DNA from 2 places in the Arthrobacter sp. TE12232 genome. Region 2 is predicted to be linked to the other one. Evidence: riboswitches for the same ligand, from Rfam matches in the RefSeq annotation. Region 2 holds a riboswitch; the other holds the start of a gene.

Region 1 (14,738 bases), 350 kb from region 2:
TCCTACCGCGAGGTGACCTCTGCCAATGTCCGGATCGAGACAGTAGGAGTCGTGCGCCATGCCGAACCGCTATCGGCTTAAGGGAGCCTCGCTCGATGAGATCCGCCGCAAGGCGGAACAGCAGTACGGGCCGGCCGCCAGGATCGTGTCCGCCGAACGGGTCAGTAGTCCCGGAATCGCCGGGCTCTTCGCTCAGGACCGCTACGAGGCCATGGTTGAGGTCCTGCCCAAGCATGAAGTCGTCACCGGCGAAGTGGTGCCCGACGCCGACATCCTCGCCGGGGCCGACGCAGACCCCGCCGCCAGCCCCGCCATTGGCACGGCCGCCGGCGGGACCCGCGCGACGGCCTCCGCAGGGAAGCTTCCCGATGCCGGGAAGTTCGACGCCGGCGCTGCCGCCGGCGCCAAGGCCGCGGCGGCTCCGTCCGCGTCCCCCGCCGGGGAGCCGGGCGGGCCGCCCGAGGGCCGGCCCGCCGTCGGACCGGCCCATCACCTTCACGGATCCGCCATCGCCGCACTGCTGGAAGAGGCAGACGCTGCTGAACTGAGCTTGCACCGGCCCGCAGCTGCAGGGGTTTCCACCGAGTCGCGGGACTTCGCCGAGATCCTGGAGCAGCTCGGCGCCGGACTGCGCGCCCCGGCGGAACCGGTGGCCGGTCCCGCGGGGCGTGCCGCCGGAACCCCCGCAGGTCCGCTTTCCGCCCCCGGAACTCCGGCAACCCAAGCTCCCGCCGTTCACGGTTCCATCGTTCACCCGCCTGCCGTTCCAGCGTCTGACGCCGGGATCCCTGCCGTTAAGGTGGCTGCCGCCCGCGACGCCGGGCGCCCCGAGACGCCGCTGGCGGCGGTCCCGGTCCCGGTCCCGGTCCCGCTGAGCGGCGTCGGCGACCTCGTGGCCCTGGTCGGGCTGGGGGACGACGCCATGGATGCCGCCCTGGCGATGTCGATGGCCGCCGGCGGTGCCGATGTGCGGACCGCCGGCGACCTCTCCGCCTACGGCCACCTGCACGTTGACGGCCGCCAAGGCGCCACGGCCGCCCGCGCGCACGCTGTGGTCACGGAGCGCACCGTCCTGGTGGCGTTCGGAATCGGCAGGGCCCGGAACACCCTGGCCCGGGTGCAGTCCGTGGCCGCGCTCTCGGCCGACCAGATCTGGGTGGTGGTTGACGCAGGGCGCAAGCATGAGGACACGGCGCGCTGGGTCGGCGTTCTCGCGGCCCAGCTCAACCTGACCGCCGTGGCGGTGGTCGGCGCCTCGGAGACCGGAACCCCGGAAAGCGTCAACGCCCTGGGACTGCCCGTGGGCTGGATCGACGCGCGCCCGGCCGGCCCTGATGTGACATGGCAGAACCGGCGGGAATCGTCCGGCGCTCCCCGCGGCGAAGGGTAGATTGAGAGGATGCTGGTACTTACACGCAAGCCGGGCGAACAGATCATGATCGGCGACGGCATCGTCATCACGGTTCTGGAAGGCCGCGGTGACGGTGTTCGCATAGGCATTGAGGCGCCCCGGGGCGTGCCGATCCAGCGCCGGGAAGTCATTGAGGCCATCGCGGCGGCAAACCTCGCCGCGGCGGAAGCCGGACCGGATACTGAAGACGCGCTGCGCGGTCTCATGCCGCCGCCCGCAGCCCCCGCCGCCGACTGAGCCGGCTCCGGATCAGTCCCGTTCCATGCCCAGGTATTGCGCCAGGAGGGGCTGGGACGTGCGCCGCACCACGGCCAGGGACCGCTCCAGGTTCCCCGCCGTAGTGAGCTGATCCAGAAGCCCGGCCGTGCCCGCCGGGCCGGGACGTCCCCGCAGCGGGAGCGCCCGCAGCGCCTGTTCGTTCACGCGGGCGGCCTCGCCGAGCCGGGCCAGGAGTCCACGCAGGGCGTCCAGATGCTCGCCCAGGATCTCGGGCCAGGGCCCGGCGGGTGCGGCCGAAATCAGTTCCACGAGCGTTGTCTGTGCCGGCAGGCCCCATTCGGCCGCCACGGCCGCAGATTCGACGCTCCGGGCCAGGGCTTCGAAGCGCAGGCGGTCCAGCACGGTTTCGACCTCGGACGCCATGAAGTTCAGCCACTCCAGATTCCCGGCGTCGACGTGCAGCCGCTGCGTTTCCAGCCTGAACAGGAGCAGCTCCAGCTGTCGCCGCTCCTGCCACAGTGCTGCGGAGAGATCACTTGCGCTCATGGGCCCCATTCCCTTGCCGCCGCCTGAACCAGAGCTGAAACAGGCGATCGCGCGGTTACCGCATTTTTGGCCAAGCTTTTTCCTGAGGGTACACGCAGATCGCGGATCAAGTGATAGGTTTCCACCATGGGTGCTGCACCCCACTATCGAACGCTGACTCCTATGGGGGGAGTACCGGTCCGTTCTTGGGTGCGGCTCTCGGCGTTTTAAGGGTCTACGACCCTTCGGATCCGGTCTCATGGGGGGACACAGTAGTGAATCGCGTGGAACGCAACGAGATGGTCACGCAGCACCTTCCGCTGGTGGGGTATCTCGTCTCAGATTTGTGCTCAAAGGCGTCACACCTTTCTCGCGATGACTTGGCCTCTGCCGGCGCTATTGCCCTGATCACCTCGGCCGATTCGTTCGATCCGGACCTCGGTGTGCCCTTCGGCGCGTTTGCGCGACGGCGCATCCTTGGCGCTTTCGCGGACGAGATGCGGGCCAGTGATTGGGCCACCCGCTCCGCCCGCCGGCGGATCAAAGAAACCATGTCCGTGCAGGAAACGCTGGCGTCCGCGCTGGGCCGCACTCCGACGGTGGACGAAATCGCGTCCGCACTGGGTGTCCAGCAAAGCGTGGTGGAGGCCGCGCTGGCCGATGCGTCCCGCACGCTGACGCCCCTCGATGAGGCCGTGGTGGACACCCTCGCCGCTGAAACCCTCTCACCCGAGCACTCCGTGCTTGCGGACGAACGGCTCCAGTACCTCCGGGCCGCCGTGAAGTCCCTGCCCGAACGGATGCGCTACGTTGTCGAGGAAATCTACTTCCGTGACCGGACGGTCAAAGACCTCGCCGCGGAACTCGGATCCACGCACGCCGCAGTATCCCAGCAGCGGTCCGAGGCCATCCGGCTAATGCGCGACGGACTGACGGCCCACTACGCCGACGACCCCGAACAGGCCTTCGAACCCCAGTCCAGGATTACCCCCCGACGCCGCAACGATTACCTCAGCCAGCTCTCCGAGGCCACTTCGGGAGGCATCACCCGGGCCATTTTTCCGCAAGGCCCGGTCCTCAACGAGGCTGTCTGAGCGGGCCCTTCACGGTTAGTCAGCCTACTTAGTAAGCTGACTGAGAAATTCCTCCCGGAACCATCGCGGCGCGGCGATGCCCTGCGGTAGCGTCGAAGATACCGGCCGGAGCGCCACCAGATGGCGCACGAGGCCTTCACTGCACCGGTTCTATCGAGGAGGACGCATGAAAGCATCACCCACACTGACGAACAACCTGCAGGCGGTTCTGGTGGACCTGATTGAACTGCATGTCCAGGGTAAGCAGGCGCACTGGAACATCGTGGGAACCAACTTCCGGGACCTCCACCTTCAGCTTGATGAAATCATCGACGCCGCCCGGGGATTCGCCGACGACCTCGCCGAGCGCATGCGCGCCCTCCACGCCCTGCCGGACGGCCGCAGCTCCACGGTTTCCAAATCCACCGCACTCGCGGAGTTCCCCGCGGGCCTGATCAACACCAAGGACGCCATCGAACGGATTGTCGCGGCCCTGGAAGCGGCCGTCGGCACAATGCGCAAGGTGCACGATGAAGTGGACGAGGAAGACCCCACCACCGCAGACCTCCTGCATGAGTTCATTGCGAAGTTTGAACAGTACGCCTGGATGGTCAATGCGGAAACCATGAAGGCCACCGCCAGCGTGACCACACCTGAAAGCAAGTAGGGGTCGGCTCCCACCGCCCGCCCTTCCCTAAAACACAGTGTCCGGCGCCGGGTTGTCCCGGCGCCGGCCGTTGCGTTTAAGCGCCCTCTTGACTTCCCTCCGGACCGGCGAATACTTAACGATGTGCTTAACAATTCAGCGGTCCGCGGTCTCAGTGAGCGGGAGCTCGACGGCGTCTTCCACGCGCTCGCCGACTCCACCCGCCGCGCAATCGTGGTCCGGCTCTGCGACGGGCCGGCTTCGGTCTCGCAGCTGGCCGCGCCGTTCGGGATGAGCCTGCCCGCCGTTGTGCAGCACCTGCAGGTCCTGGAAGCCAGCGGCCTGATCCGCAGCGAAAAGATCGGCAGGGTCCGCAGCTGCAGCATCGACCCTGTCACAGTCCGGCGCGCAGAGGACTGGCTGGGCCAGCGCCGGACGCCGGGGGAGCGCCGCCTCGACCGGCTGGAGCAATTCCTGGATCCCAGCCTCCACACTGAGCAATGAGGAGTCCGTCATGAGTGTCCCCGTTACGCACGCGAGTTTTTCCCTGGAGCGCCGGCTGAACGCACCGCCGTCGCGCGTCTTTGCCGCGTTTGCCGACCATGCCAGCAAGAAGAAGTGGTTTGGCGGTCCGCCGGAGTGGTACCAGGGCGAATCCAGCCTCGACTTCCGGGAGGGCGGCCGCGAGACCGACGTCGGAGGTCCGGTGGGCAGCTGGGTTTCGACCATGCATGCCATCTACCACGACATCGTCGAGAACGAGCGGATCGTTTACAGCTACGAAATGCTGCTCGATGGACGACGCATGTCCGTCTCGCTCAGTACGGTCGAACTCGAGCCCGACGGCGACGGCACCCTGCTGACCTTGACCGAGCAGGGCGCCTTCTTCACCGGGTCCCCGGAAAGTGACGGGGCTCAGGTCGCCGGGCGCAAGGAAGGCACGGGCGAGCTCCTTGACGCCCTGCAGAAGTACGTCGACGGCAACTGAGCCTGCTACTTGGCCTTCGGCACCGTACGGAGCACGATCGCGGCCAGGACGCAGGCCCCGGACATCAGGACCAGTGCGATGGCGGCCGTGATGTGGACGCCGGAGTCGAAGGCAGTACGCGCGGCCGACGTCACGGATTCCGCCAGGGGAGCGGGGAGCATCCCGGCGAGCTCCACCGCGCCGGCGAGGGTTTCGCCGGCCTGGCTCGTCGCTCCGGCCGGCGCGAGCTCGGACACACCCGCGGGGAGCCGGAGGTTGCCCTGGTACGAGGCCGTGAGGATGGAGCCGAGGATCGCGGTGCCCAGCAGGGACCCCACCTCATAGCCGGTCTCGGAGATCGCGGCGGCGGCCCCCGACTTGTCGGCCGGCGCGGCGCCCAGGATCAGGTCGTTGGAGATGGTCTCCGCGGCACCCACTCCCAGGCAGAGGACCATCAGGGCGGCCAGGAGCAGTGACGGCCCGTGGCTGTGGTCGCCGAACGCCACCATGAAATAGCCCGCCGCGCTCAGCAGCAGGCCGCCGGCCACGACGAAACCGGGCCGGACCTTCCGCACCAGCGGGACCACCAGCAGGCCGGCAACGACGGTGGCGATGAGGGCCGGGACCATGGCGACGCCCGAGGCCGAGGGGGACTGGCCCTCCAGCAGTTGCAGGTGCTGGGCCAGGAAGAGAATGAAGCCGTTGAAGGAGAACAGCGCCAGGACGTTGGCGATGATGGCCGTGCTGAAGATCCGGTTGCCAAAGAGGCTAACGTCGAGCATCGGCGCGGTACTGTGGCCCGTCGCGCGGGCTGTGCTGTGGCCTTCGGCCAGGTTGCGCTGGCGCCGGATAAAGACATAGCCCATCAACAGGCCGACGCCGATGCTCGCGAAGGCCTCCGGCGCCGGCCCGTGCGTGGCGAGCGCCTTGATCCCATAGACCACGGGCACCATGACCAGCAGGGACAAAATGATGCTGGGCGCGTCCACGCGGCCGGGCTTCGGATCTCGGGATTCCGGGATCAGCCCCGGCCCGAGCAGCAGCAGCGGCAGGATGATCGGCACCGCGACCAGCAGGACGGCGCCCCACCAGAAGTGTTCCACGAGCCAGCCGCCGGCAATCGGGCCGAGGGCGGCACCGCCGGAGAAGCCCGCGGCCCAAATGGCCACCGCCAGGCGGCGCCGGTTGGGCTGGGGAAAGATGTTGCGGATCAAGGAGAGCGTAGAGGGCATGAGCATGGCGCCGAAGAGGCCTAGCCCCGCGCGGCCGGCGATCAGCCATTCGGCGCTCGGGGCGAACGCCGTCGCGGCCGAAACCGCGGCAAAACCCGCGCTGCCCACGAACAACAGCCTGCGGCGGCCGATCCTGTCGCCCAGGCTGCCCATCGCGACGAGCAGCCCGGCCAGGACCAGGGGGTAGGCGTCGATGATCCAGAGCAGCTGGACGCCGGAGGCGGACAGGCTGCGGGCGATGGCCGGCAGGGCGAAGGTCAGAGCGGTGTTGTCCACGGCCACGAGCAGAACGGGGAACATCAGCAGGGCCAGCGCCACCCAGTCACGCCAGGGTGCCTGGGGCCGGGTGGCCGCCGGGTTGCTGGTGGCTGTGGTAGTCGATGTGGTGCTCATGAGTCATAACTATACCGTCTGGACGGTACAGTTAAGAAATGCGGGGCCGGACGGGCATGATGGGAAGCATGCCCAGAAAACCGGTGGCCCGCGAGGCCGTCCTCGACGCCTTTGAATCCCTGCTCATCGAAGTGGGCGAACGCGCCGCGACGCTGGACGCCGTCGCCCGGCGGGCCGGCGTCTCCAAGGGCGGCCTGCTCTACCACTTCCCGACCAAGGAGGCGATGATCTCGGTCCTGCTCGAACGGCTGGACCGGCATCTGGCCGCGGATGTCGCCGCCATGGCCGCGGCTCCGGAAGGCGCGGCGGCGTACTTCATCAAGTCCTCGGTATGGGCGGACACGCCCATGGACCGGGTTTTCGTGGCGGCCACCCGGCTCGCCGAGGTGGCGCACGAGGAAACCCAGCGCCGCTTCGCCGCAGGCCAGGCGAGCTGGCTGGAACTGCTGGCGGCCGACGTCGGGCCCGCCATGGCGAAGGCGGTCCTGTACATGGGGGACGGGCTGTACTTCAACGCCATGCTCGGACGGGGGCCCGCCGGTCCGCCCGCTGAAATCGAGGCAGACGTCGAGGGCCTCCTGGCCGCCGTCGAGAAGCTGCGCCGCTGAGGCCCTGAACTGCTCGCGCTGCGACCTCCGAGTCCGCCGAAGTCGCCGGAAGAGTGCGAGTTCGCTCGAACGTTACGGCGACCCGGCACGTTTCCGGCGAATTCGCGGTGCCGCCGCTCCTCGTAACGTGGGGCCGAAGGCGGGCGGGAGTTTGCGGACGCGCGCCCGGCATAGGACAATGATTGTTGTGACTGTTGTCACCCCCGATTGAACACCCAATTGAATACGCCTTTGATCTGCGGCGGGAGAGTCCTGCAAGTAGGTACAAGCAGGCGCCGTAGGAGCAAATCCTCCCCAGGAATCTCTCAGGCCCACGTACCGCCGCGGCAAGGCACCTCTGGAAAGTGGCAGGCTGTCCTCGACACGCTGTGCTCACCGACGGTGCAAGCGAAGCCCTCTTATATGCACGGCTGCGCGGAAACTCTCAGGTCCAATACAGAGCGGGGAGGAACCCGAATCAATGTGGCGTACCCAGCGCCGCCTGAGTTATGGAGTTCCTTGTGACTGTTACCCCAGCCTCCACGTCCTTCGTCGACCGGCACATCGGTGCCCGTCGCCAGTCCGACGTCGACGCCATGCTGAAGGCTGTCGGCTACGACACCGTCGACGCCCTGGTGGACACCGCCGTTCCGAAAGACATCCGCCAGGACTCCGACCTCGCTCTCGGCGCGGCCCTGAGCGAAGTGGAAGTCCTCGCCGAGCTGCGCAAGCTGGCCGGCAAGAACAAGACGGCCGTGCAGATGATCGGGCAGGGCTATTACGACACCGTGACCCCGGCCGTGATCCGCCGCAACATTCTCGAGGCCCCGGCCTGGTACACCGCGTACACGCCCTACCAGCCGGAAATTTCCCAGGGCCGGCTCGAGGCGCTGCTGAACTTCCAGACCATGGTCCAGGACCTCGTCGGCCTGCCGATCGCCAACGCCTCGTTGCTGGACGAAGCCACCGCCGTCGCCGAGGCCGTGCTGATGATGCGCCGCGCCAACAAGAACAAGGAAGCGCACGACGGAAAGACCGTCCTCGACGCCGACTGCCTCCCGCAGACCATCGCGATCGTCAAGGGCCGCGCCGAAGCCCTCGGCTTCGAGGTCGAGGTCGCCGATCTGTCCAAGGGCCTGCCGGAGGGCGTCATCAACGGCGTCGTCCTGCAGCAGCCGGGCGTCTCCGGCCGGGTGTTCGACCACAGCGCCGTGATCGCCGAGGCCAAGGAGCGCGGCGCGCTCGTCACGGTCGCCGCCGACCTCCTCTCCCTGACCCTCATCACGTCCCCGGGCGAGCAGGGCGCGGACATCGCCGTCGGCTCCGCCCAGCGCTTCGGCGTGCCGCTGTTCTTCGGCGGTCCGCACGCTGCCTACATGGCCGTCCAGAAGGGCCTCGAGCGCTCCATGCCCGGCCGCCTCGTGGGTGTCTCCAAGGACAACGCCGGCGTCCCCGCCTACCGTCTGGCCCTGCAGACCCGCGAGCAGCACATCCGCCGCGAGAAGGCCACCTCCAACATCTGCACCGCTCAGGCGCTGCTGGCGATCGTGTCCTCCTTCTACGCCGTCTACCACGGCCCCGACGGACTGAAGGCCATCGCGCAGACCGTCCACGGGCACGCCAAGACCATCGCCGCTTCCCTGAAGGCCGCGGGCCTGGACGTGCTGCACACCTCCTTCTTCGACACCATCACCGTCTCCGTGCCCGGCAAGGCCGCGGAAATCATCGCGGCCGCCGACGCCAAGGGCATTAACCTGCGCGCCATCGACGCCGACACTGTCGGCATCTCCGCCGATGAAGCCACGACGGCGGGCATCGTCGCCGACGTCGTCGCCGCCTTCGGGGCCACTGTGGTGGATTCCGTAGATGGCTTCGTCCTGGACGCCGCCGTCGAGCGGACCTCCGACTACCTCCAGCACCCGGTGTTCAACACCCACCGCTCCGAGACCCAGCTGCTGCGCTACATCCGCCGCCTCTCAGACCGCGACCTCGCGCTGGACCGCACGATGATCCCGCTGGGTTCCTGCACCATGAAGCTGAACGCCACGGCCGAGATGGAAGCGATTTCCTGGCCGGAATTCGCCTCCATTCACCCCTTCGCCCCGGAATCCCAGACCGCCGGCTGGCGCGAACTCATCGAGGACCTCGAAGCCCAGCTGACCGAGATCACCGGTTACGACCAGGTCTCCATCCAGCCCAACGCCGGATCCCAGGGCGAGCTCGCCGGCCTGCTGGCCATCCGCGGCTACCACCTCTCCCGCGGCGACGCCCAGCGCAACATCTGCCTCATCCCGGCCTCCGCGCACGGCACCAACGCCGCCTCGGCCGTGCTGGCCGGCATGAAGGTCGTTGTCGTGGCCACCGCCTCCGACGGCACGATCGACCACGCGGACCTGCAGGCCAAGATCGAGCTGCACAAGGACGCGCTCTCCGCGATCATGATCACCTACCCCTCCACCCACGGGGTGTACGACGCCGACGTCCGCGAGGTCTGCGACGCCATCCACGCCGCTGGCGGCCAGGTCTACATCGACGGCGCCAACCTCAACGCCCTCGTCGGGCTGGCCCAGCCGGGTATGTTCGGCGGCGACGTCTCGCACCTGAACCTGCACAAGACCTTCTGCATCCCGCACGGCGGCGGCGGCCCCGGCGTCGGCCCGGTCGCGGCTAAGGCACACTTGGCACCCTTCATGCCGGGCAACGCTGCGGACCCGGCCAACGGCGCCGACGGCACCCCGATCTCCGCCTCCCGCTACGGCTCGGCCGGCGTGCTGCCGATCTCCTGGGCCTATGTGAAGCTCATGGGCGGCCAGGGCCTCACCGAAGCCACCAAGTCGGCCCTCCTGGCAGCGAACTACATCGCGGCCCGCCTGAACGACTCCTTCCCGGTGCTCTACACCGGCGAAGGCGGCCTGGTTGCCCACGAGTGCATCCTGGACCTGCGCGAACTCACGGCCAAGACCGGCGTGACCGCCGAGGACGTCGCCAAGCGTCTCATTGACTACGGCTTCCACGCCCCCACCCTGGCGTTCCCGGTGGCCGGCACCCTGATGGTGGAGCCCACCGAATCCGAGGACCTCGGCGAGATCGACCGTTTCATCACGGCCATGGTCGCCATCCGCGCCGAGATCGACCAGGTGGCCCACGGTGACTTCACCGTGGAGCACAGCCCGCTGCGCAACGCGCCGCACACCGCCGCCGCCGTGATCAGCACCGACTGGACCCGCGAGTACCCGCGCGAGCAGGCCGTCTTCCCGGTCCACACGCTCAAGCAGGACAAGTACTTCCCGCCGGTCGGCCGGATCGACGGCGCCGCGGGCGACCGCCACCTGATCTGCTCGTGCCCACCCCTCGAAGCCTTCGAGGACCACTCCGACGACTCCGCCTCCGCCAACTAAGGACAGCCAACGATGACTGAGAATTACACGGCCCTGTACGAAGAGCACAAGAAGCTCGGCGCCTCCTTCACGGACTTCGGCGGCTGGCAGATGCCCCTGAAGTACAGCTCCGAACTCGCCGAGCACCACGCCGTCCGCAACTCCGCGGGCCTGTTCGACCTCTCCCACATGGGCGAAGTCTGGGTCACCGGCCCGGACGCCGCGGCCTTCCTCGACTACGCCCTGGTCGGCAAGATCTCCGCCATGGCGATCGGCAAGGCCAAGTACTCGCTGATCTGCAACGAGGACGGCGGCATCATCGACGACCTCATCACCTACCGCCGTGGCGAGCAGAAGTTCCTGGTGGTCCCCAACGCGGGCAACGCCAAAGTGGTCGCAGCTGCTATGGCTGAGCGCGCTGCAGGCTTTGAGGTCACCGTCCAGGACGCCTCCGCCGATACCTCGCTGATCGCCGTGCAGGGTCCCAAAGCGGAGGCCATCCTGCTCCGCCTTGTCCCGGCCGCGCAGCATGAGCTCGTCACCGGCCTGAAGTACTACGCCGCCGTCGAGGTGCCCTTCATGGTCGGCGGCGCCAGCCAGGACCTCCTGCTGGCCCGCACCGGCTACACCGGCGAAGACGGCTTCGAGATCTTCGTGGACAACCACGACGCCGCCGCCCTTTGGCAAGCGCTCATCGCCATCGCCGAGGACGGCGAGCTGACCCCCGCTGGCCTCGCCTCCCGCGACTCCCTGCGGCTCGAGGCCGGCATGCCGCTCTACGGCAACGAACTCTCGCTCGAAGGAGACCCCTTCGCCGCGGGACTGGGCCCCGTCGTCGCGCTGTCCAAGGAAGGCGACTTCATCGGCAAGGCGGCCCTGGCCGCCAAGAAGGAAGCCGGCGCCGGCTCCACCACGGGCCGCAAGCTCGTCGGTCTCAAGGGCCTCGGACGCCGGGCAGGCCGCGGCCACTACCCGGTCCTCAAGGACGGCAACGTGGTGGGCGAGGTCACCTCCGGCCAGCCCTCACCCACTTTGGGCTACCCGGTTGCCATGGCCTACGTCGATGTTGAGTTCACCGAACCCGGCACGGCCTTGGACATCGATCTTCGCGGCAAGACGGAGCCCTTCGAAGTTGTCGCACTGCCGTTCTACAAGCGCCAAAAGTAGCCCGGCTGGGTCGGTCCCGGAGCCGTGTGCCTCACCGGTGCCCGGCTCCGGGGCTGGCTGGCCCCAGTTTTCACGCGTGCTCGCTCGTTCCTCGCTTAGACGCACGCTTTCGAAAACCGCGGCCGGCCAACCCCTTGGGGGCACGTCACCTTTGAGACCACGCCCTGGAACCGGAGCAACGGGAACAAGCGCCTTCGAACACCAAGGGTGCTGGGGGATGAGCCGCCTACCGGGGGTCGGCTTGTTCCAACGGGTGCCCTGTCAAGCTCGAACATTGGGGGGTGAGCTTGATGACACCCTTGAAGCCAAGAAGCAGCCCGGCCCTAGAAGATTCGAACGGCCACGGTTTCTTTCCGGAGAACTGGTGGCCCGTCCGAAACTGTTGGCCCGCGGAACTGAACTAACCGAAAGCGGCAGGGGAGCGGATTCCGGAAGCGTGCGTCTAAGGGAGCGACGCGTCCGCCCAGCGGGCGCCTTCGCGACCGAGCACGCGGAGGAATTCGGTTTCCGGCCGCGTAACCCGGCCACGGTCAGTACGTAACCCAACCACAATTGAATTAGCACCAACGACCACTCCAAGACTTAGGAAAAACACATGGCAAAAGTTGCCCCTGAACTGCAGTACTCCGACGAGCACGAGTGGGTCGCGCGTGAGGCCGGGAATGTCGTGTCCATCGGCATCTCCGCCGTCGCCACCGACGCCCTCGGCGACATTGTCTACGTCGACCTGCCCGAGGTCGGCTCCGCGGTGACCGCCGGAGAGACTTGCGGCGAGGTCGAATCGACCAAGTCCGTCTCGGACCTGTACGCCCCCGTCACGGGCGAGGTGACCGAAATCAACGCCGCCGTCGTCGAGGACCCCGCGCTGATCAACAGCGATCCGTACGGTGCCGGCTGGCTCTTCAAGGTGGCCGCTGACTCGGACGGCCCGCTGCTCTCGGCCCAGGAATACGCCTCCAAGAACGGCGGCGAACTGTGAGCGCGGGAGGGGCTGTAGGAACAGAGACTCTGGCGTTTGAGCAGGTCGTCTCGCCGAGCCTGGACGCGGACCTGTCCGCCCTGGACCCGGAGATCGCCGCGAAGATCGATGACGAGCTCACCCGCCAGCGCGAGGGCCTGGAGATGATTGCCTCGGAGAACCACACCGCCAGGGCCGTCATGCAGGCGCAGGGCTCGGTGTTGACCAACAAGTACGCCGAGGGCTACCCGGGCAAGCGCTACTACGGCGGCTGCGAGCACGTTGACGTGATCGAGCAGCTCGCGATCGACCGGGTCAAGGCCCTGTTCGGCGCCGAGTACGCCAACGTCCAGCCGCACTCCGGCGCGCAGGCCAACGCCTCCGTGATGCACGCCCTGATCCGTCCGGGCGACACCATCATGGGCCTGAACCTGGCCCACGGCGGGCACCTGACCCACGGCATGAAGATCAACTTCTCCGGCCGGCTCTACAACGTCATCCCGTACCAGGTCCGCGAGGATGACCACCGGATCGACATGGCCGAGGTCGAACGCCTGGCCCAGGAGCACAAGCCGCAGCTGATCGTTGCCGGCTGGTCCGCGTACGCCCGCCAGCTCGACTTCACCGAGTTCCGCCGGATCGCCGACTCCGTGGGCGCCTACCTCATGGTGGACATGGCCCACTTTGCCGGCCTCGTGGCGGCCGGGCTGCACCCGAGCCCGGTCCCGCACGCCCACGTCACGACGTCCACCACGCACAAGACCCTCGCCGGTCCGCGCGGCGGCATCATCCTCAGCAACGACGCCGACATCGCGAAGAAGATCAACTCCGCGGTGTTCCCCGGCCAGCAGGGCGGCCCGTTGGAGCACGTGATCGCCGGCAAGGCCGTGGCCTTCAAGATCGCCGCGTCCCCGGAGTTCAAAGAACGCCAGGAACGCGTCCTTGCCGGCGCGCGGATCCTCGCCGACCGCCTGCTCCAGCCGGACGTCACCGCCAAGGGGATCAACGTGATCTCCGGCGGCACCGACGTGCACCTGGTCCTCGTGGACCTGCGCAACTGCGAGCTCAACGGGCAGGAAGCCGAGGACCGCCTGGCGGCCATCGACATCACCGTCAACCGCAACGCCGTCCCGTTCGACCCGCGCCCGCCGATGGTCACCTCGGGGCTGCGGATCGGCACCCCGGCGCTGGCCACCCGCGGCTTTGGCGAAGCGGCCTTCACCGAGGTCGCCGACATCATCGCCGAGGCCCTGACCGCCGACGCCGGCGCGGACCTGTCCGGTCTGCGCACCCGGGTGGAGGCCCTCGCCGCCGCCCACCCGCTGTACCCCTCGGTTGATAACCTCGCCTAGGCGACGTATCACTGAAGTAGACACGACGCCGGGCGGGCCGCGGCCACAAGCCGCCGCCCGGCGTCGTGCATCCGGCGGTACTGCCGCCGACCGGCGGCCGCGCCGCCTTCCGGCAAGACCCTCTGCCGGGCCACAGCAAGACCTAGTTAGGAACCGACAATGGCTGTTGGAGTCTTTGACCTCTTTTCCATCGGAATAGGGCCATCCAGCTCGCACACCGTGGGCCCCATGCGGGCCGCCGCCGTCTTCGCCGAAGAACTCAAGGCTTCCGGCGACCTGGACAAGGTGGCGTCCCTGCGCGTTGACCTCTATGGCTCGCTTGCCGCCACGGGCCACGGCCACGGCACGATGACCGCCATCCTGCTCGGGCTTGAGGGCTTCCACCCCGAACTGATCCTCCCCGAGGAAGTGGAAGGCCGGCTCGCCACGATCGCGGAGACCGGCATCCTGCAACTGGCCGGAGCTGTTTCCCTGCCGTACGGCGTGAAGGACATGGTCCTGCGGCCGCTCACCATCCTGCCCCGGCACACCAACGGGATGACGTTCACCGTCTCGGACGCCGACGGCGAGGTCCTCCACAGCGCCACGTTCTTCTCCGTGGGCGGCGGCTTCATCGTCCGCGAGGGCGAGGAAGAGGCGGCCCTGAAGGAACTCGACGAATCGAAGAAGGAACTTCCCCTGCCGTTCCGGACGGCCGCGGAACTGCTGGGCCGCTGCCAGTCCAAGGGCCTCTCGATCGGTGAGATCATGTTCGTCAACGAGCGAGCCTCGCGCACCGAGGAGGAGATCCGCGAGGGGCTCCTGCACATCTACTCGGTGATGGAGGGCTGC
Region 2 (14,738 bases):
CATGACTGGTGAGCTGAACCCCGCCGGCTCCGCCCCCCGCCACATTGTGGTGATGGGTGTGACGAGTTGCGGCAAGAGCACCGTGGGCGCGGCCATCGCCGAGCGCCTCGGCGCGGAATTCCTCGACGGCGACTCACTGCACCCGCAGTCGAACATCGACAAGATGGCTTCGGGCACTCCGTTGAACGACGACGACCGGGCACCGTGGCTGGCCGAAATCGGCAGGCGCTTCGCGGCGTCGGACGCTGGCCTGATCATCGCGTGCAGCGCGCTCAAGCGCGCCTACCGGGACATCATCCGCAGCGGCGATCCCTCCGTGGTGTTCGTGCACCTGCACGGGAGCCGGGAACTGCTCAGCAGCCGCATGGCCGCGCGTCCGGGGCACTTCATGCCGCTCTCACTGCTGGAATCGCAGTTGGAAACCCTCGAAGAACTCCAGGCCGACGAAAAGAGTGTTGTAGTGGACATCGCCACGCCAGTGAAGCAGATCGTTGACGAAGCTGTAGCGGCCCTCGGCGGCCGGCAGGTCGATGCCACCCGGTTCCTTGTGGACCTGAAGGCCGCTCCGTTCAACCTCGACGACGCCGCCGTTGCATGGGTGGACTCGACCATCGACTCGATGTCGCTCGAGGAAAAGATCGGGCAGCTGTTCATCAACCACAACAACGACTACTCCCAGGAATACCTCGACGGTGTCCTGGAGCAGTATCACGTGGGCGGCATGCGCTACCGGCCCGGCCCCGCCGCCGCCGTGCAGGAACACATCCGCTACGCGCAATCCAAGACCCGCATCCCGCTGCTGGTGGCCTCCAACCCGGAAATGGGGGGAGCCGGAAGCTGCGACGACGGGACGTTCGTCTCGACGCACCTGCAGGCGGGCTCGCACCCGGACAAGGACATCGCCCGCCAGATGGGGCGCGTGGCCGGTGTGGAGACCGCGGCGCTGGGCTGCAACTGGGCCTTCGCGCCGATCGTGGACATCCACTACAACTGGCGGAACACCGTCATCTCCACCCGTGCCTTCGGCAACACCCCGGAGATCGTGGTGGAACGGGCCAAGGAATACTTCGACGGCATCAGCGAATCGCCCACCGTGTGCGCCATGAAGCACTTCCCGGGTGATGGTCTGGACGAACGCGATCAGCACGTGGTCACCTCCTACAACACCTTCGGCTACGAGGAGTGGAACCGGACCTACGGGCACGTGTACCGGGAGATGATCGGGCACGGGGTGCAGTCGATCATGGTCGGCCACATCGGTGCGCCGGACTTGTCACGGCATTTCCGCCCCGGGCTGGCGGCGGAGGACATCCTGCCCGCGACCCTGGCGCCCGAGCTACTGCAGGACCTGCTCCGCGGCGAGCTCGGCTTCAACGGGCTCGTCCTGACCGACGCGTCCCAGATGATCGGCCTCACCCAGGCCATGAAGCGCAGCGAGCTCGTCCCTGCCACCATTGCCGCCGGGTGCGACATGTTCCTGTTCTTCCGGAACCCGGCCGAGGACTTCGGGTACATGCTCGAGGGGTACAAGTCCGGGGTCATCACGGAAGCACGGCTGCAGGACGCCCTGCGCCGGATTCTGGGACTGAAGGCCTCACTCGGCCTGCACAAGGCCGCGCGGGAATCCCTCGTCCCGCCGGTCGAAGCGCTGCAGCTGATCGGGAGCGAGGCCCACCGGGCGATTGCCGCGGAGATCGCCGACAAGACCGTCACCCTGGTAAAGGACACTGCCAGCAACCTGCCCATCACGCCCCGGACGCACAAACGCATCCGCCTCTACGGCATCTCGGGCGGCGCGGACTTCACCCGTGCCGACCCGCTGGCCTATCTGGACGTGGTCCGCGACGAGCTCGAAAAAGCCGGCTTTGAAGTCCATGTCTTCAAGACAGCCGAGCAGCGCCAGATTGCCGGCGAGACCGGGGTGAACTTCATGTCCGTCATCTCCGAGGAAGCCACGGGGGATTACGCGCAGAAGTACGACGCCGCGTTCGTCTTCGCCAACGTGAAAGGCTTCGCCCAGGAGGCGGCCATCCGGATCAAGTGGTCAACGCCCATGGCGGCCGAGATCCCCTGGTACGCCACCGAGGTGCCCACGGTGTTCGTCTCGCTCAATCAGCCCAACCACCTCATTGACGTGCCGATGGTGAAGACGGCCATCCACGCCCACGCGGGCACGCCGGAGGCCATCCGGGCTGCCATCGAGAAGATCCAGGGCAAATCGGAGTTCCAGGGCACGTTCAACGAGAACGTCTTCTGCGACTCCTTCGACACCCGGCTCTGAGCCCTTTTACCTGGGATTCTAGAGGTTTTAGAGCAGGCTCTCTGCCGACTGAATGGCACCAGTCCGCAGGGAGTCGGCAATATCCCGTTCGCCTACGTGTCCTAGGCGTCGTAGCTGGCCGAGTGCTCCTGCGCATCGTTGCGGGCTGCCGTAAGTTCTCTGCGGTAGTCCGCAACGGTCAGGACGCCGTTGACATCCAACACATTCTGGATCCGCTCGATAAGCGCCGGCATTTCGTAGTGCTCAACGACCCGATCGTGTCGGTCATCCAAATGTGTGAGTTTCTCAGCCACGTTCCCCCCAAAGAATGCTGCTCCGCACCCCATGTGCGGTGCCGTGAGTCTACACGCAATGTTTCCGCAGTTTTCCCGCACCCGTAACACACCCACGCCGCCGAGGAGGCGCGCTTGGGCACCACACCGGCGGCGCCATGAGCCATGCCGTCATCATCACCCTGATCAGAACCCCAGGCGCTGTGCCCACTGCTGTTCTCCCCCGAGCAATTCCTGGAGCCGGAATGGGCCCCGACCGCCCTCGCGGGTAAAGAAAAGCCCCGGGCCCATGACAGATGCCGGGGCAGTTCCTACGCGCGGAGGCTGGCTATCGGCCGGCTAGTCGTCGCAGTTCTGCAAGACCCAGTGCTGAGCCCGCCAGATGACGTTGTAGTTGTTGACCCGGCTCTGAGCCCTCCAGCCGGGCCGCCGCTGCGGTTTCGGACCGGCGCTACGCGGATCCCCGTAGCGCCAGTCTGAAGCCGTAGCGCACACGAAAAACCGACGCGAAAACCACTCCCGCGGCGCCCGTCGCAGGCGTAGCGTGGGGGCCATGGAGAAGACCGGATGCGCGGTGGTGGGCGGCGGGCCTGCGGGGATGATGCTGGGCCTGCTCCTGGCCCGGGCCGGGGTGCGGGTCACGGTGTTGGAGAAGCATGCGGACTTCCTGCGGGATTTCCGCGGCGACACGGTGCACCCCTCCACCATCCGGCTGATTGACGAACTCGGCCTCGGCCAGGAATTCCGCCGGCTGCCGCAGAGTCGCCTGAAGAATGTTGCTTTTCCGGTTCCCGGCGGGCCGCCCGTGACCATGGGTGATTTTGATGCGCTGCCGCCGCCGTACAACTACATCGCCATGATGCCGCAGTGGGATTTCCTGAATTTCCTCGGCGCCGCCGCGGCCGAGGAACCGGGGTTCACCCTGCTGATGAGCCACACCGCCACCGGGCTGGTCCGCAACGGGGGCCGTGTCCGCGGAATCCGCTTCCGGACCCCGGACGGCACTCACGGCGAACTCTTGGCGGACCTGGTCGTCGCGACGGACGGACGCCATTCCGTGCTCCGCACCGAGGCCGGCCTCGCGCCGAAGGAGTTTCCGGTGCCTTTCGACACCTGGTGGTTCCGGCTGCCCCGGAACCCTTCCGAAGCAGGCGAGGTGGCCGGGCTCGTGCCGGCATTCGGACCCGGCGAGGCGCTGTTGGCCTTGTTCCGCAATGACTACTACCAAATGGGCTACCTCGCCGCGAAAGGCACCGACGCCCGGATCCGCGCGGAAGGCGTCGAGGGATTCCGACGCCGGGTCGCGGCGCTGCGCCCGGACCTCGCCGACCGCGTTGACGCCATCCGTTCCCTCGATGACCTCCACTGGCTGGACGTGCGCCTGAACCGGCTGCACCGGTGGTACATCAACGGCATGCTGTGCATCGGCGACGCCGCGCATGCCATGTCCCCGGCCGGCGGCGTCGGAATCAACCTCGCGATCCAGGACGCCGCGGCCGCCGCCGAGTCCCTTGCCCCCGCACTGCTCCGGGGCCATGTGACCACGGCAGACCTCAAGAAAGTCGAACGACGGCGGCGGTTGCCCACCGTCATTGTGCAGACTGCCCAGAGGGTGATGCAGCGGGCAATCTTCGGCCCGATCATGTCCGGGAAGCGGACAAAAGTTCCAGCCGCGGCGCTGTTCGTGGCCCGGCGCGTTCCAGCGGTCCGCACCATCATTCCCCGGTTTATTGCCTTTGGTCCGCGGCCCGAGCATGCCCCGGCATTCGCCCGGCGCGCCGAACCCCGACCGCAGCCGCAGCCCTAGCCGCGCTGGGCGGTCATACTGCCCCATTGGGCGCTTCACCGCCATCCCACAATGGCAGAGGGACGCTGGCCGGGCGAGGAAATATGTGACTCGCGTGACGTAATTTTTGCGTGCGGTCCAGTCAAGGGCTACCGTGTGATCAGTATCACGACAAGTCATACATGCTTTTGATCTGCGGCGGGAGAGTCCTGCCGGTACGTTCAGCAGGCGCCGTAGGAGCAAATCCTCCCCAGGAATCTCTCAGGCCCACGTACCGCCGCGGCGAGGCAACTCTGGAAAGCAGTCCGGTCACCGGACTCACCGACGGTGCAAGCGGCACCCTGTAACAGCAGGGTCTGCGGAAACTCTCAGGTCCAATACAGAGCGGGGAGGAACCCGAATCATCGTGGCACCCAAAATGCCACCTGAATTATGGAGTTCCTTCATGGCCATTCAGTCGTCCCCTCCCACCTTTCCAGATGGCCGGAAATTGCTGCGCATTGAGCAGCGCAATGCGGCCACACCGGTGGAGCGTAAGCCGGAATGGATCAAGGCCAAGGTCCAGATGGGCCCCGAGTTCGTCCAGCTCAAGAACCTCGTCAAGAAGGAAGGCCTCCACACGGTGTGTGAAGAGGCCGGCTGCCCCAACATCTTCGAATGCTGGGAAGACAAGGAAGCCACCTTCCTGATCGGCGGCTCCGAATGCACGCGCCGCTGCGACTTCTGCCAGATCGACACCGGCAAGCCCTCCCCGGTGGACGTCTTCGAGCCCACCAAGGTGGCCCGCTCGGTGCAGTCCATGGCCCTGCGCTATGCCACCGTGACCGGGGTGGCCCGCGATGACCTCGCCGACGAGGGCGTCTGGCTCTACGCCGAGACGGTCCGCAAGATCCACGAGCTGAACCCGGGCACCGGCGTCGAACTGCTGATCCCGGACTTCTCCGGCAAGCCCGAGCACATCGAGGCGATCTGCGACTCCAAGCCCGAGGTCTTCGCCCACAACGTCGAAACCGTGCCGCGGATCTTCAAGCGGATCCGTCCCGCGTTCCGCTACGAGCGGTCCCTGGACGTCATCACCCAGGGCCGGAAGCACGGCATGGTGACCAAGTCCAACCTGATCCTGGGCATGGGCGAGACCCGCGACGAGATTTCCGAGGCCCTGCGGGACCTGCACGAGGCCGGCTGCGACCTCATCACGATCACCCAGTATCTGCGCCCGTCCGAACGGCACCTGCCGGTGGACCGCTGGGTCAAGCCGCAGGAATTCGTGGACCTGCAGCAGGAAGCGGACGAGATCGGCTTCCTGGGCGTCATGTCCGGACCCCTGGTGCGCTCCTCCTACCGCGCCGGCCGGCTCTGGGCCACCGCGATGCGCAAGAAGGGCTGGGAAATCCCGGCCCAACTCGCCCACATCGAAAGCTCCGGCAGCACCCGCCAGGAAGCCAGCTCCATCCTCGCCGCGCACGCCGGCGTCTGACACCTGCAGAGGACTAACGATGATCCCCACCAGAATCGAAATCATCCCTTCAGAGGGAATCGTGGAGCAGGTCACGGCCCTGGTGCCCTTGAGCACCACGCTTACCGTCACGTGCCTGCCCCACCACGGCATCGAGCGGACCATGCGTGCCGCGGTGCAGCTTAGCCTGCACGGCTACTCCGTCATTCCGCACCTCGCGGCGCGGAGCCTGCCTGGTCGTGTCGAGCTGACCGAAATCCTCCGCGACTGCAATGTTGCCGGCATCGGTGAGGTGTTCGTGATCGGCGGAGACCGGAAGCAGCAGGCGGGTCCGTACGGGTCCGCCCTCCCGGTGCTGGAAGACATCGCGCAGTACACCGGCGGAGTGATGCGGGCAGGCGTTGCGGGCTACCCGGAGGGACACCCCGCTGTGGGTGCCCTGGACCTCGTGGACGCCCTGCTGGCCAAGCAGCACCTGGCCACGCATGTCGTCACGCAGATGTGCTTCTCCGCGCCGAAAATCCTTGACTACGCGGCGCTCCTCCGCCGGGAAGGCGTGCAACTGCCCGTCTGGGCCGGGGTGGCCGGGGCCGTCCCGCGGACCAAGCTGGTTTCCCTCGCCGCGCAGATCGGCGTCGGAAGTTCCCTGAAGTTCCTCAGCCGCAAGGGGCCGTTGGCGCGCAAGCTCCTGAGCGGGGACAGGTACTCGCCCCAGAGTCTGGTGACGGGTCTGCAAAGCCAGCCCGGCAGCATCGCGGGCATCCATCTCTACAGCTTCAACAACCTTGACGCGGTCCCTGACGGGCCTGATCAAGCGTTAACCCCAGCAGCACTTCAGCCGGCATTGATTCGAAGGGCAACACGTGACAACTAGAGTCGTAACTTCCCACCAGGAACCGCACCTTGAGCGGCAGCTCAGCAACAGGCACATCCAGCTAATTGCGATCGGCGGCGCCATCGGCACCGGCCTGTTCATGGGCTCGGGCAAGACGATTTCGGCGGCCGGACCCTCCGTCATCTTCGTGTACATGATCATCGGCTTCATGCTGTTCTTTGTCATGCGGGCGATGGGCGAACTGCTGCTGAGCAACCTGAACTACAAGTCCTTCAGCGACTTTGCCGCGGACCTACTGGGCCCCTGGGCAGGTTTCTTCACCGGCTGGACCTACTGGTTCTGCTGGGTGATCACCGGGATTGCGGATGTCATCGCCATTGCGGGCTACTCGCAGGAACTCTGGCCGGCGCTACCTTTGTGGATCCCCGGCCTGGTTACCATCGCCATCCTGCTGCTGCTGAATCTGGCCACGGTGAAGGCGTTCGGCGAGACGGAGTTCTGGTTCGCGCTGATCAAGATTATCGCCATCGCGGCACTGATCGTGGTGGGTCTGTTCATGATTTTCAGCGGGTTCAGCTCCGACGCCGGACCGGCCAGTTTCAGCAACTTGTGGAGTCACGGCGGCTTCTTCCCGAATGAATTCATGGGCTTCGTGGCCGGTTTCCAGATTGCCGTGTTCGCTTTTGTGGGCATTGAGCTGGTGGGCACCACGGCTGCCGAGGCCAAGGACCCGGAGAAGAATCTGCCCAAGGCGATCAACTCCATTCCCATCCGTGTGCTGCTCTTCTATGTGGGCGCCCTGATCATCCTGATGTCCGTCATTCCGTGGACCCAGTTCCAGGCCGGCCACAGCCCCTTCATCGCCATGTTCTCACTGGCCGGCCTGGGTGCCGCCGCCACCGTGGTGAACCTGGTGGTCCTGACCTCGGCGATGTCCTCGGCCAACTCCGGCATCTACTCCACTTCACGCATGGTGTACGGACTGGCCCAGGAAGGTGACGCTCCCGGCGTGTTCGGCGGGCTCTCCCGGCGGAAGGTCCCGCAGAACGCCCTGTTCCTCTCCTGCGTACTGCTGCTCTCCGGCGTGGTGCTGATGTACGCGGGACAGGACATCGGCAAGGCCTTCGACATGGTGACCACCGTGTCCGCTGTCTGCTTTGTCTTCGTGTGGTCCATCATCCTGGCCAGCTACATCGCCTTCCGCCGGCGCCGCCCGCAGCTGCACGACGCCTCCAAGTTCAAGATGCCCGGCGGCATTGCCATGGTCTGGGTTGTCTTCGCTTTCTTCGGTTTCGTGCTCTGGACGCTGACCACCCAGCCTGACACGCTCACGGCCCTGCTATTCACCCCGGTCTGGTTCATTTTGCTCGGCATCGCATGGTACATCCTGCGCCGCCGCCCCACGCACCTAGCCCGCTACGCGACGTTCCAGGCCGAACTCGCCCGGGACATGGAACAGGAAGCCTGAGCAATGAACACCACACCGACGACGGGTTCGCCCCAGGAACCCATGGAACATACAGCCACGTCTGAACACGTGCTCACTCTCGACTGCCGGGAGTCTCCCGGTATCGTCCACGCGATCTCGGGGTTCCTGCTGGACCACGGCTGCGACATCATCGACAACAAACAGTACGGAGACCGCGGGGAAGGGCACTTCTTCATGCGCGTCCACTTCTCCTCTGCCCCGGAGTCCTTCAGCACCGAGCAGCTGCGCCGCGACTTTACGGTCCTGGCGGAGAAATGGCAGATGAACTGGCAATTGGAGCCGCACGGCCGCAAACGCCGTGTCCTGGTCATGGTGTCCAGGATGGGCCACTGTCTCAATGACCTTCTGTTCAGGGCGCGGACCGGCGACATCCCCGTGGAAATCGTCGCCGTGGTCTCCAATCATCGCGATCAGGAGGGGTTGGTGCAGTGGCACGACATCCCGTTCTTCCACCTGCCGGTGACCAAGGACTCCAAGCCGGAGGCCGAAGCCAGGCTTCTGGAAATCGTTGACGAATTCGACGTGGAACTCGTGGTCCTGGCCCGCTACATGCAGGTCCTCAGTGACGGACTATCAGCCAAACTCGCGGGACGGACCATAAACATCCACCACTCCTTCCTGCCGAGCTTCAAGGGGGCCAAGCCCTACCACCAGGCCTACGACCGTGGGGTGAAGACCGTGGGCGCCACCGCCCACTACGTCAATGCCGAGCTGGATGAGGGCCCGATCATCTCGCAGCAGGTCATCGACGTGGACCATACCTACACCGCCGACGACCTCGTGGCGGTGGGCAGGGATGCCGAGTGCGCCGCCCTGCGCAATGCCGTGCGTTGGCACTGCGAGGGCAGGGTCCTGCTCCTCGGCAACCGGACCGTCGTCTTGCGGTAGGACAGGTCCTATGGGTCGACCCTCGCCGCCGTCGATTGCTCCGTAACCGCCCTTTAGAGCCTCCAAAAGGGCGGTTACGGAGCAGTCGCTGGGGGTTAGCCGCGTGCCGCGAGGTAGCCGATCAGGCCCTTGACGGTGGCAACGGCCGGGTAGTCGCGCTCCGGAATGTCCACGCCGGTGGCCTTGTCGATGGTTTCCACGAGCCGCAGGAAGTCCAGCGAATCGAGTTCCAGGTCCTGGCGCAGCCGGGCGTCCTCGTCGACGTCGTCGAAGTCGACGTCGGGGGCCACTTCGCCGATCGCGGCGTGCACGGCCGCCCGGGCGTCCTGTTCGTTCATGGTTCCTCCGCTTTCCTGGCGTTGGGTGTCACAGATGCTCGGGCTCTTGCAACAGCTCGTTGATCAGGGCCAGGTAGCGGCCGCCGCGCAACCCGTCGCTGACCCGGTGGTCCGCCGAGAGCGTCGCAATGACAGCGTGCCGGACCCCGAGGAGCCCGTTTTGGGCCCAAGGCTGTTCCGTCACGCGGCCGAAACCCACCATCGCGACCTGGGGCGGGTAGATCACGCCGTAGACACTGTCCACGCCGAGGTCTCCGAGGTTGGTCACCGTCAGGGTTGGATCGGCCATCTCGGCGCGCAACAGACGCCCCGCCCGGGCCCGGCTGACAAGATCCCGCAACTGCTCCATCAGCACGTCCAGGGGCAGGGTGTCGGCGTCGTGGATGGCGGGGGCCACCAGGCCGCCCTGTCGCAGGGCCACCGCAACGCCCAGGTGCACCGCCGCACTGGGCCGGAACCCCCCGCCGTCGTAGAAGCCATTCACTTCGGGGACTTCCTTGGCCGCGAGCGCCGCGGCCTTGAGCAGGAGCGCGGAGGGGACCAGCCGGGCGGCGACGGGCCGGTGCGCGTTGACGGACTGCATCCACTCGACGCCGGCCCGGAGGTCCAGCGTGGTGCTGAGGTAGTAGTGCGGGATGGTCTGCTTCGAACGCGTCATCAGGGCGCCGATGGCGCGGCGCAGGCTTGCCACGCGCTCGCGGGCCTCCGACGACGGCTTCCCTTTAGCCGGCGCTTCCGGTTCCGGAGCAGCGGGTGCGGCTTCCGGTACAGCGGGTGCGGCTTCAGGCCCGGAAACCGCGACGGCGGCCTCCGGGAGGACGGCCCCCGGGGGACCGGCTTCGGGACGCGCCTCCGCGGGGCCTGCCGGCGGAACGGCTGCTGCGGCGTCCTGCACGTCGGTCACTGTCACGGCGCCGTCCGGGCCGGTGCCGGTCACGGCGGAAAGCTCGATCCCGAGTTCCGCCGCGAGCCGCCGGGCCCGCGGCGTGGAGCGCACCCTGGCCGCGCTGGCGGGCCGGGCCGCCCTGGCATGTTCCACATCCGCCCGCGTGATGGCGCCGGCTTTGCCGGTGCCATGGATCCTGCCGGTGTCCACGCCCAGCCGGTGCGCCAGATGCCGCACCGGCGGCGCGATCGGGGGACCGGCCGTGGCCGCCGGTGCTTCCGGAGCGTGAGGCTTGACAGCGGGGGTTTTGGACGGCGCCCGCGCCGGGGGCGCCTCATGCCCCGGTGCCCCCACCTCGGCGGGGGTCTGGGTGATCCGGGCCAGCGGGGTTCCCACCGGAACGGTTTCGCCGATGCCCACCAGGAGGTCTGCCACGACGCCTTCCTGGAAGGACTCCACATCCATGACGGTCTTGTCCGTGTCCACGACTGCCACGAGGTCGCCGCGGCGCACGTAGTCACCGGGCTTGACGAGCCATTCGACCAGCTTGCCGTGCTCCATGTCAGCCCCGAGCGAGGGCATGAGGAAGTCACCCACCGGCGTCCACCGTCTCCTTGGCGGCGGCGACGACCCGTGCCGCGGAAGGCAGGGCGGCCAGCTCGAGGTGCTTGGCGTAGGGGATCGGCACCTCGGCGCTGCAGACCCGGCCCACCGGCGCATCGAGGTCGAAGAACACCTGCTCGGTGATCCGGGCACTCACCTCGGCCGACAGGCTGCCGCTGCGCCAACCTTCATCGACCACCACAGCCCGGTGGGTCCGGGTCACGGATGCCATGATGGCGGCGTCGTCGAGCGGGCGGAGCGTGCGCAGGTCCAGGACCTCGGCATCGATCCCGTCGGCCGCGAGCTGTTCCGCGGCGTCGAGCACGGCGGGGAGGGTCCCGCCGTAGGTGATCAGCGAGATGTCGTTGCCGGGGCGCCGGATGGCGGCCGTGTCGATGTCTACCGGTCCGGCGTCGTCGGCCAGTTCCCCGGGGACGTTATACAGCGAGCCGTGCTCGAAGATCAGCACGGGATCCGGGTCCTGAAGCGCAGTCCACAGCATGCCGCGGGCGTCTTCGAGGGTAGCCGGGGCGAGGATCCGCAGGCCCGGGATATGCGCATACCAGCCCTCGAGGCTGTGCGAGTGCTGGGCGCCGAGCTGGCGGCCGGCACCCGTGGTCATCCGGATCACGAGCGGCACGTGGAACTGCCCGCCGGACATGTGCAGCAAGGTGGCGGCGTTGTTCACGATCTGGTCGAGGGCCAGAAGGCTGAAGTTAACCGTCATGATTTCCACGATCGGGCGCATGCCGCCAAGCGCGGCCCCGATGCCGGCGCCGACGAACCCGGACTCGGACAGCGGGGTGTCGCGGATCCGGTCCGGGCCGAACTCCTCCAGCAGGCCCAGGCTGACCGCGAACGAGCCGCCGTAGGCGCCCACGTCCTCACCCATCAGGAACACGCGTTCGTCGCGGATCATGGCGTCGCGGATGCCCGCGCGGAGCGCTTCGCGGTAGCTGGACTTCATGGCGCGCCGGTTTCCTTCCCTGCAGGCTGCGTGCCGGTGCCGGGGCCGGCACCGTCTCCGGTGTCGCGCTCGCTGTACACAAAGCGGGTCAGTTCCTCCACCGGCTCCGGTGTTCCGGCCTCGGCGAAGTCGACGGCGGCCGCGATTTCCGCTTGCGCGTCCGCCTGCAGCTGCTCCCACTCGGCGGCCGAGAGCTGGCCCGCGGACTCCAGCGCGGTCCGCAGCAGCGTGATCGGGTCCCGCTCCATCCACCGCGCAACCTCGTCCTTGGCCCGGTAGCGTTCGGGATCGAACATCGAGTGGGCCCGGAAGCGGTAGGTCCGCAGCTCCAGGAAATGCGGGCCACCGCCGGAGCGGACGGCGTCCACCGCGCGCCGTGCGCCCTCCTGGACGGCCAGGACATCCATGCCGTCCACGGCCCACGCCGGGATCTCATATGCGGCGGCCTTGAGGGCGATGTCCGTCTGAGATTCGGACCGGGCCAGGGCGGTTCCCATGGCATAGAGATTGTTCTCGCAGCAGAACAGCACAGGCAGCTGCCACAAGGCCGCCAGGTTCAGGCTCTCGTGGAATTCGCCTTCGGCCACCGCACCTTCGCCGAAGAAGCACGCCGTGACATTGGAGCGTCCCGCCATCTTGTCGGCGAGCGCCAGGCCGACGGCGAGCGGCAGGCCCCCGGCGACGATCGCGTTCCCCCCGAAGAACCGGGTGGCGGCGTCGAAGAGGTGCATTGAGCCGCCGCGCCCGCGGCAGCACCCTTCAACGTAGCCGTACATTTCGGCGAGGATCGCCCCGGCCGAGACGCCCCGCAACAGCGCGTGGCCGTGCTCCCGGTACGTCGCGACCACGGCGTCCTCCGGTCCCAGGGACGCCAGGACACCGGCGGCAACGGCCTCCTCGCCAATGTAGACGTGCAGGAAGCCGCGGATCTTGGCGGCGCTGTAGAGCTCGACGCATTTCTCTTCGAGCTGGCGGACGCGCAGCATCTGCAGCAGCAGGTGCCGGCCTTGGGCCGCGTCCACGGCGCCCCCGCCCGGGCCTGGGGTGCCGGTCATTTCGGTTCCAGCCCTGTGCCAGCCGCGTCAGGCGGGGTAGCGTTCGGCGGGGGAGTCTCGATGGTGGAGGTGTCACCCTCGGGCAGCCCGAGCTCGCGGGCCTTGAGCAGGCGCCGGAGTATCTTTCCGCTGCGGGTCTTGGGCAGCGCGGTGGTGAAGTCGAGCAGCCGCGGCGCGACGGCCGGACCCAGCCGCTTGCGGGCGAAGCCGATGATGTCCAGCGCCAGCTCCCCGGACGGCTCCCAGCCGCTCCGGAGCTCAACGAAGGCCTTGACCACTTCGCCCGCCACCGGGTCCGGGACACCGATCACGCCGGCCTCGGCCACGGCGGGGTGCTCCATGAGGGAACTCTCCACCTCGAACGGGCCGATCAGGTGCCCCGAGGATTTGATGACGTCGTCGCCCCGGCCCACAAACCAGTAGTAGCCGTCGGCGTCGCGTTTGGCGAGATCCCCGGTCAGGTACCAGCCGCCCGCGAAGCAGCGGCGGTAGCGTTCCTCCTCATGCAAGTAGCCGCGGAACATGGAGGGCCAGCCGGGCCGCAGGGCCAGTTCACCCATGGTGTCCGGGGCCGTGACCAGCACGGCTTCGCCGTCGCGGATGACGGCCTTGCCGTCCGCGTCCCGGACCACGAGGGCCGCTTCTACGCCCGGGAGCGGCCGGCCCATGGAGCCGGGCCGGATCTCGGTGGCGGCGTAGTTGGAAATCATGATGCCGCCTGTTTCGGTCTGCCACCAGTTGTCATGCACCGGCTGGCCGAAGGCCTCTTGCCCCCACACCACCACCTCCGGGTTGAGCGGCTCGCCGACGCTGGCGACGAAGCGCAGGGCGGAGAGGTCGTGTCCCGCGGCGTGGTCGGCCCCGGCCTTCATGAGCATGCGCAGGGCCGTCGGGGCCGTGTACCAGACCGTGACCCCCTGTTCGGCGAGGATCCGGTACCACCGGTCCGCGTCCATTTCCTCCTCGTCCACGATGGCCGTCACCCCGTGGCTCAAGGGCGCGATCACGCCGTACGAGGTTCCCGTGACCCAGCCGGGGTCGGCCGTGCACCAGTAGACGTCATCGGGGTGCAGGTCCAGGGCGAAGGTGCCGGTCGCGTGGTGGGCGGTCACGGCGTCGTGCACGTGGATGGCGCCCTTCGGGGTGCCGGTGGTGCCGGACGTGAAGTGCAGCAGGGCCATGTCCTCCGGCTGGGTGGCGGCGATGTCCCCGTCCGGCGGGGCTTCGCGCATGAGGGCTGCGAGGTCCAGGGTCCCGGGCTCGGGATCGCCGTCGGCGTCGATGAGCAGGACGTGGCGCAGGTCGGGGAGCTGCCCGCGCAGCTGCGCGATTTTCTTGCGGTACAGCGCCCGCGTGGTGACCAGCGCCCGGCCGGAGCCCAGCGTGAGGCGCTGCCGCACGGGCTCGGGGCCGAACGCGGAGAACAGCGGGCAGAACACGCTCGCGTTCTTGAACGTGCCGAGCACGGCGATATACAGGTCGGGCCCGCGGCCGGTGAGGGAGAACACCCGTTCCCCGCGGCCGACGCCGAGGCTGCGGAGGACCCCGGCGAAGCGGTTGGTCTGTTCGGCGAGTTCGGCGTAGCTCAGTGAATGGGTGCTGCCATCGGCGCGGACAAACCGCAGGGCCTCCCGGCCGGCGCCGCTGCCGGCTGCGTGCCGGTCCACGGCCTCGTAGGCGATGTTGAGGCCGCGGCCCCCGGGGAGCCCGGACAGTGCACGGCGGCCCTCATCCCAGGTAAATGCCGCGCAGGCCGCGTCATAATCCACCAGGTTCGGCCGGATCCGGAAACTGCCGATGTCTTTGGTGATCGCAGGCCAGCGGATGGATGGTTCGGTTCCTGCCGTCATGGTTCCATCGGACTCCCGTGCGCCGGTGCCGC

The links. Region 2 has a riboswitch for glycine ahead of lipA (lipoyl synthase). Riboswitches for the same ligand answer to the same signal wherever they lie in the genome.
Region 1: linked by a shared signal. The riboswitch ahead of gcvP (aminomethyl-transferring glycine dehydrogenase) and the one ahead of lipA (lipoyl synthase) in region 2 are both predicted to bind glycine.

The regions. Positions count from the first base shown of each region.
Region 1 is NZ_JBSSFK010000001.1:1,654,853-1,669,590, reverse strand. Features, by position in the region: gene ACVWZ7_RS07315 (flagellar biosynthesis protein FlhA) at 1-81, shown strand, start outside; gene ACVWZ7_RS07310 (hypothetical protein) at 59-1,390, shown strand; gene ACVWZ7_RS07305 (carbon storage regulator) at 1,400-1,648, shown strand; gene flgN (flagellar export chaperone FlgN) at 1,661-2,176, opposite strand; gene ACVWZ7_RS07295 (sigma-70 family RNA polymerase sigma factor) at 2,431-3,249, shown strand; gene ACVWZ7_RS07290 (Dps family protein) at 3,416-3,895, shown strand; gene ACVWZ7_RS07285 (ArsR/SmtB family transcription factor) at 4,019-4,378, shown strand; gene ACVWZ7_RS07280 (SRPBCC family protein) at 4,389-4,862, shown strand; gene ACVWZ7_RS07275 (MFS transporter) at 4,868-6,466, opposite strand; gene ACVWZ7_RS07270 (TetR/AcrR family transcriptional regulator) at 6,535-7,074, shown strand; glycine riboswitch at 7,307-7,405, shown strand; glycine riboswitch at 7,407-7,523, shown strand; gene gcvP (aminomethyl-transferring glycine dehydrogenase) at 7,563-10,451, shown strand; gene gcvT (glycine cleavage system aminomethyltransferase GcvT) at 10,464-11,597, shown strand; gene gcvH (glycine cleavage system protein GcvH) at 12,193-12,576, shown strand; gene glyA (serine hydroxymethyltransferase) at 12,573-13,907, shown strand; gene ACVWZ7_RS07245 (L-serine ammonia-lyase) at 14,067-14,738, shown strand, end outside.
Region 2 is NZ_JBSSFK010000001.1:2,005,139-2,019,876, reverse strand. Features, by position in the region: gene manD (D-mannonate dehydratase ManD) at 1-12, shown strand, start outside; gene ACVWZ7_RS08905 (gluconokinase, GntK/IdnK-type) at 2-2,281, shown strand; gene ACVWZ7_RS08900 (hypothetical protein) at 2,383-2,553, opposite strand; gene ACVWZ7_RS08895 (FAD-dependent oxidoreductase) at 3,107-4,360, shown strand; glycine riboswitch at 4,529-4,626, shown strand; gene lipA (lipoyl synthase) at 4,785-5,816, shown strand; gene ACVWZ7_RS08885 (methylenetetrahydrofolate reductase) at 5,836-6,669, shown strand; gene cycA (D-serine/D-alanine/glycine transporter) at 6,659-8,098, shown strand; gene purU (formyltetrahydrofolate deformylase) at 8,102-9,007, shown strand; gene ACVWZ7_RS08870 (acyl carrier protein) at 9,103-9,345, opposite strand; gene ACVWZ7_RS08865 (2-oxo acid dehydrogenase subunit E2) at 9,374-10,828, opposite strand; gene ACVWZ7_RS08860 (alpha-ketoacid dehydrogenase subunit beta) at 10,821-11,801, opposite strand; gene pdhA (pyruvate dehydrogenase (acetyl-transferring) E1 component subunit alpha) at 11,798-12,856, opposite strand; gene acsA (acetate--CoA ligase) at 12,853-14,706, opposite strand.